DNA from 2 places in the Jonquetella sp. BV3C21 genome. Region 2 is predicted to be linked to the other one. Evidence: predicted binding sites of a transcription regulator. Region 2 holds the regulator's gene; the other holds the start of a gene.
The links. The regulator HrcA, encoded in region 2, represses chaperone genes, less so after heat shock. The targets are predictions, from matches to a motif close to TTAGCACTCNNTNNNANNGAGTGCTAA.

Region 1 (3,408 bases), on a different contig from region 2:
CCGCCTTCTGGCTGGTCACCTTCGACGAACCGATCCGCTGACGTTCCAACAAAGAGCGAGGCGCTCCCCAAAGGGAGCGCCTCGCTCTTGTGCGCGTTTAAAAGGTTAAGTCTAATACATATCTCCCATGCCGCCCATGCCAGGGCCCATACCGCCGGCGGCGGGCTGTTCCTTGGCCGGCTTGTCGGCAATCAGGGCCTCGGTGGTCAGGACCATCTTGGCGACGCTGGCCGCGTTCTCCAGAGCGCTCCGGGTCACCTTCAGCGGGTCGATGATGCCTTCCTCGATCATGTCAACGTAATCGCCGCTGGCCGCGTCAAGACCTTGACCGGTCGGAAGGCCCTTCACCTTCTCCACCACCACGTCGCCCTGCAGTCCGGCGTTGGAAGCGATCAGGTGCAGAGGAGCGGACAGAGCCGCCAGCACCAAGTTAGCGCCGGTTCTCTCGTCGCCAGCCAGCTTCAGCTCGTCGATCTTGGCCTTCAGAGGCTCGTAGCAATTCACCAGCGCCACGCCGCCGCCGGCCACGATGCCCTCTTCAACCGCCGCGCGGGTCGCCGACAGGGCGTCCTCGATGCGAAGCTTCAGTTCCTTCTGCTCCGTCTCCGTCGCGCTGCCGACCTGAATGACCGCCACGCCGCCGACCAGCTTGGCAAGGCGCTCCTGCAGCTTCTCCTTGTCGTAGTCGGACGTGCTGTCTTCCATCTCCTTGCGGATCTGGTTCGCCCGGTCGCGGATCGCCGCCGGATCACCGGAGCCCTCGACGATCGTCGTGTCTTCCTTCGTCACCCGAACCTTCTTGGCCCGGCCCAGCTTGGACAGTTCGACGTTCTCCAGCTTCTCGCCCAGGTCGGCGGTAATCACTTCGCCGCCGGTCACAATGGCGATATCCTGCAGCATCGCCTTGCGGCGCTCGCCAAATCCCGGGGCCTTCACGGCCACAACGGTCATCGTGCCGCGCAGCTTGTTGACGACCAGCGTCGCCAGAGCCTCGCCCTCGACGTCCTCGGCGATGATCAGAAGCGGCTTGCCGGTCTGAAGGACCTTCTCCAGAATGGGCAGCATATCCTTGATGTTGCTGATCTTGCCGTCGTTGATCAGAACGTACGCATCCTCAAGGGACGCTTCCATCCGCTCGGTGTTCGTGATCATGTAGGGGCTGATGTAGCCCTTGTCGAACTGAAGGCCTTCCACCGTCTCAAGGGTCGTGCCGGTCGTCTGGCTATCCTCAACGGTAATGACGCCGTCTTTGCCGACCTTGTCCATCGCCTCAGCGATAATCGCGCCGACTTCCTTGTCGTTGGCGGAAATGGAAGCCACCTGGGCGATGCCGTCCTTGCCCTTCACGTCCCGGCCAAGGGTCTTCAGGTGCTCGGTCACAGCGTCAACGGCCTTCGTCACGCCGCTGCGCAGGAAAATGCCGTTCGCGCCGGCGGCCACGTTCTTCATGCCCTCGGAAATGATCTCCCGGGCCAGCACAGTCGCCGTCGTCGTTCCGTCGCCGGCGATATCGTTCGTCTTGGACGCCACTTCTTTCAGAAGCTGAGCGCCCATGTTCTCGAACGGGTCTTCCAGCTCGATGTCCTTCGCGATCGTCACGCCGTCGTTGGTGATCGTCGGAGAGCCGAACTTCTTCTCCAGAACGACGTTCCGGCCCTTGGGGCCAAGCGTCATGCCGACCGTGTCGGCAACCTTGTCGATACCGCGCTGCAGCGCGCGGCGGGATTCTTCACCGAAAGCGAGAATTTTTGCCATAATAAGCGATCCTCCTCAAGAATACGTTACTTGTCCAGAATAGCCAGCACGTCGCGCTCGCTGAAAATCACGAGCTCTTCGCCGTCCAGCTTGATCTCTGTGCCGGCGTACTTGCTGAAAATGATGTGGTCGCCAACCTTCACTTCGGGCAGAAGCTTCTGACCGTTCTCAAGCACCTTGCCGCTGCCGACCGCCAGAACCTCGCCCTCCTGAGGCTTCTCCTGCGCCGTGTCAGGCAGGTACAGGCCGCCCTTCGTGCGCTCCTCTTTGCTGATGACCTTCACGACAATTCGATCTGCCAAAGGCTTTAACTGCATGCTAATAACCTCCCTCAAAATGGTGACTCACGGCGGTCTCCCGCCCTAATGCCCTATTTTTATTAGCACTTATCAAACACGAGTGCTAACACGGTACATAATAAACGGCCAGCCTCGATTTGGCAAGACGTTTCTGTCGGTCAAACCACGTAAATTCTCCGGCTCGTCAGGACCGAGCGAACAAGCGGCGTGACAGCTAAAAATTCCCCGTCAAAAGGAAAAACCGCCCCTCACTCAGCCGGTCGAAAAAAATCTTTGGGCTGTTTCATTTGTTTTTAAATAAATTATATTGAAAATAACTAAAGGGACCGTATAATAAGATCACACCTTCACGAGGGAGCGTGATTTTATGAGTATTCGTCAAACTTCAGCACTGTTGGTTCTCGGCATGGTTCTTCTGGGCAGCGCGGCCTTTGCCGCCGACAAGCAGAAAGTGATCGTCGGCACGTCGGCGTCCTACAAGCCGTGGGCGTTCCAGAAAGACGACAAGGCTCAGGGCTTTGAAATCGACGTGTGGCGCGAGATCGCCAAGCGGAACAACTACGAGCTCGAAATCAAGCTGGGCCAGTTCAGCGGCTTAGTCGGCATGCTCGACGCCGGCGAAATCGACACGGTCGCGCACCAAATGTCCATCACCCCGGCGCGGCTCGAAAAGTACGCCTTCTCGACCCCATACGCCTACAGCTACTACGACTTCTTCGTCAAAAATGACAGCCCGCTCAAGACCAAAGAGGACCTGAAAGGCCATAAAGTCGGCTGCTGGCTGGGCGGTAACGGCGAAGCTACTCTCCGGGCCATCAACGACAAGTACAACTTGGGGCTGGACATCGTCACCTACGACGGCATCGCCATGGAAAACGAAGCGGTCATCGGCCGTATCGACGCCTTCTGGCAGGGCGAGATCAAGACCAAGACCGTCATCGCCGAGCAGAACCTGCCGCTACAGCAGTTGAACGAAAAACTCGTCTACGAGACGAACGCCTACCCGTTCCGCAAGGACGCCCAGGGCGAAAAGCTCGCCACGGAAGTCAGCAAGGCTATTGACGATATGCGCGCCGACGGCACTCTGTCCCAACTTTCGATGAAATGGTTCAACGTGGACACGACGCAAAGCACTGAGAAATGAACTTTGATTTTTCCTTCTTTCTCCACCTCTTCCCTTCGATCATCAAATACGGCGGAACAACCATTCGGTTGTCCGCCCTTGCTATATTTTGCGGCCTGTGTCTGGCGTTCCTCATTGCCATCGTCATGGACCTTCGGATCCCCGGCCTCAGCCAGTTCTTCCGGCTGTACATCTCGTTCTTCCGCGGCACGCCGCTCATGGCTCAGCTCT
Region 2 (3,408 bases):
GCCTTTTTCACCGGCTCAACAACCCGGGCCAGCAGGTCGCTGGTGAGCTCCTCAAACTTAGCGCGGGTCAGCTTCATCTCCAAGTGTTTGGGGCCGTTGGCGTCAGCCGAGATGAACGGCAGGGAAATCGTGGTTTCCGGCAGGGACGACAGCTCGATCTTGGCCTTTTCCGCCGCCTCGCGGAGCCGCTGCATGGCCATCCGATCGGCCGACAGGTCAACGCCCTGGTCTTTTTTGAACTCGGCGGCCATCCAGTTGACGATTCTCATATCCCAGTCATCGCCGCCCAGCTTGTTGTCGCCGTGGGTAGCCAAAACCTCAAACACCCCGTCGCCCACGTCCAGCACCGACACGTCGAAGGTGCCGCCGCCAAGGTCAAACACCAGAATCTTGTGCTCGCCCGACTTGTTCTCGCCGTAAGCCAGAGCGGCAGCGGTCGGCTCGTTGATGATCCGCAGGACTTCAAGGCCGGCAATCGCGCCGGCGTCCTTAGTGGCCTGACGCTGGGCGTCGGTGAAGTACGCCGGAACGGTGATGACCGCCTGTTTTACTTCCGTTCCCAAGTACTCCTCGGCGTCGTGTTTCAGCTTTTGGAGAATCATCGCGGAAATCTCCTGCGGCGTGTACTTGCGGCCATCGACCGTCACGGTGTAGTCCGTGCCCATATGCCGCTTGATCGACATGATCGTCTTATCCGCGTTGACAATCGCCTGCCGCTTGGCCAGCTGACCGACGAGACGCTCTCCGTCCTTTGCAAAGGCCACAACCGACGGAGTAGTCCGAGCCCCTTCGGGGTTGGGGATAATCGTGACGTTCTCGCCTTCCATCACCGCAACGCAGCTGTTCGTCGTTCCCAAATCGATACCAACAACTTTAGCCATATCAATCACCTCTTGGATAAATATCGCGGCTGCCCGTTTCGGCGCCGCCGTCGAGTCGTTTTATTCCTGCGCGCCGGCTTCAGGAGCCGGCTCTGGAGTCTCTTTGAGCCGACCAACCCGCACCTGCGCGGGCCGAATTGCCGTGCCGTTCATGCTGTACCCCTTGCGGAACACGTCGATGACCTGTCCGTCCTGAGCCGGGTCATCGGTCTCCACCAGAGCGACCGCGTGATGAAGGAGCGGGGAAAACTCCTGTCCAGTCGGGTCGATAACCGTCACGCCCAAAGTTTCCAAGGCGCTCAGAAACTGATCCCGAACCATTCTCACGCCTTGGCAGATCCCTTGGCCGTCGCCGCCGGCCTCAAGCGCCCGCTCCAAGTTGTCCAGAACCGGCAAGAGGGCCGTGACAGCCCGCTCAGAACCTTGAGCCTTCAGACGCTTGAATTCCTTTTCGGCCCAGTTGCGATAGTTAATCCCGTCGGCCTGAGCCCGAGCCGCCAGCTCGCGGAACTGATCCCGCTCCGCCTGCAGACGCGTCAGCTCCTCAGAAAAATCAGGAGCCTTCGGCTCCCCCCAGCTTGAGCGGACGCTTCCTGCGCGTCCGTCCCGCCGGCGCCTTCCTGAGAGGCCTCTTCCTGCGGCGTTCCGCCGGCCTGCTTCTTCTCTTCGTCCATCCCTTTTACCTCCCGTCGTCGCCCGCCGGGTTCAGAGCCGACAAAACGGCGTCAAGAATCGCGATCGAGCGCTGATAGTTCATGCGAAGCGGGCCAATCAGCCCGAGAACGGCCTGCCGCCCCCGAGACGATGACGACGCCATGACGACCGAACAGTCCTTCATCGCGTCGGCCCGGTTTTCCGGCCCAATCGTCACCCGTATGCCCTCAGGAGCCGCGTAATCGGTGATCAGGCTTTCTACCGCGTCACCTTCTTCAAGAAGGCGTAGCAAGCCTTGAGGCTGTTCGAGCCGGCCGTCCTCCGCCGCCTGCAGCACCTGAACGGCGCCGCCGGCCGACACGGTCAGCCGCTCTCGGTCCATGATCTCCTCCAGCCGGTCCAGCGTGTCGTCCATCGCCGTCCGCTCGGGAACTGACCAGTGAGTCAAAAACTCGCCCAACGTCCGACGGGCCTCACGCCACGTCCGGCCGCGAAGCTGATGGTTTAGCGCTCCAGCCAGATCGTCCAGAGCCTCGTCGGTCAGCTCTGCCGGCATCGGCAGGCGAGCATGCCGTACCCGACCGCCGTCAAAAACGAGAATCACCAGCGTGGAAACGCTGGAAACCCGGACGAAATCAACCTTATGCACCCGCAGATCGTCCAAAACGCGAACCGCCGCCACGCTCAGGCACCGGGTCAGACGGCTCAGAAACCGCGACACCTCGCCGAGCCGCTCGTCCAGCCCCTTGAGCTGCAGGTCAAGTCCTGAAACCAGCTCGCCCATATCGCTCATTTGCGGAGCCGGCCGATGCAGGATCGCGTCCACGTACAGCCGGTACGCCCTCGACGTGGGCAGCCGTCCGGCCGAAGAGTGAGGCTTGCTGAAGTACCCAAGCTCCTCCAAGTCGGACATCTCGTTGCGAACCGTCGCCGGACTGTGGTCTGTCAGGTACTTTTTAGAAAGAGTCCTTGACCCTACCGGCTCGCCGGTCTGAATGTACTCGTAGACTAACGCCAGAATGATCTCCAGCTGACGCTCGGTGAGCAAGCCATCACCTCCTTATTAGCACTTGAGTATTATGAGTGCTAACGCTCGAAACACGCTAAGAATAGCAAGGTTCGACCATATTGTCAATACTGGTCAAATTCGTTTGACCGATCCGGCGGTCAGGAAAAAAGCTGGTTTCACGCCGCGTTTCGACAGATCGGGTACAATGGGACGGACACGATTTGACGCAGAAAGGACGACTCTTATGACTGATCAGACGAGAACCCTTATCTTCCTAATTCGGCACGGACAAAGCGACGGCAACCGAGAAGGCCGGTTCCGCGGACGGCACGACTTCCCGCTCGACGAGACAGGACTCCGGCAGGCGGAGGAGGCGGCGGCCGCCCTCAAAAACGCCCCCATTCAAGCGGTCTACTCCAGCCCGCTGGTCCGGGCCGTGAGCACGGCCGAGCCGATCGCCCGCGCCCTTGGGCTTGGCGTCGAGCTCGTCCCCGGACTGACAAATATCTCCCTCGGCAGCTGGGAGGGCGTCAAAAAAGACGAAATCGCCCGACGGTTCCCCGAACTGTGGCATTTATGGCTCACCGATCCGGAGTCACTGGCCGAGCCGGGAATGGAGACGCTTCAGCAGGCGGGGCGCCGGGCAAAAAAGGCCCTAGATGAACTGGTTCGGCGGCACGCCGGGGGAGCGTTTGCGGTCGTCTCTCACCGGTCGGTTATCAAGCCCATGCTGGCCGAATGCCTTGGCATCGGCCAGCCGTCCTTCTGGCGGCTGGCGGTGGACGCCGCGTCCATATCCCTCTTGGCCCATGAGCCGGACAGAGGCTACATGCTACTGTTCCTCAACCGAACGAATCACCTGAC

Region 1: a site for HrcA is predicted at 2,135-2,161, ahead of groES (co-chaperone GroES). Genes of this name have one in related genera too.

What each region holds. Positions count from the first base shown of each region.
Region 1 is NZ_AWWC01000006.1:3,988-7,395, reverse strand. It holds gene HMPREF1249_RS08185 (esterase-like activity of phytase family protein) at 1-41, shown strand, start outside; gene groL (chaperonin GroEL) at 112-1,755, opposite strand; gene groES (co-chaperone GroES) at 1,782-2,072, opposite strand; gene HMPREF1249_RS00995 (transporter substrate-binding domain-containing protein) at 2,422-3,198, shown strand; gene HMPREF1249_RS00990 (amino acid ABC transporter permease) at 3,195-3,408, shown strand, end outside.
Region 2 is NZ_AWWC01000001.1:43,922-47,329, reverse strand. It holds gene dnaK (molecular chaperone DnaK) at 1-881, opposite strand, end outside; gene HMPREF1249_RS00230 (nucleotide exchange factor GrpE) at 942-1,412, opposite strand; gene HMPREF1249_RS08050 (hypothetical protein) at 1,418-1,555, opposite strand; gene hrcA (heat-inducible transcriptional repressor HrcA) at 1,561-2,583, opposite strand; gene HMPREF1249_RS00220 (histidine phosphatase family protein) at 2,789-3,408, shown strand, end outside.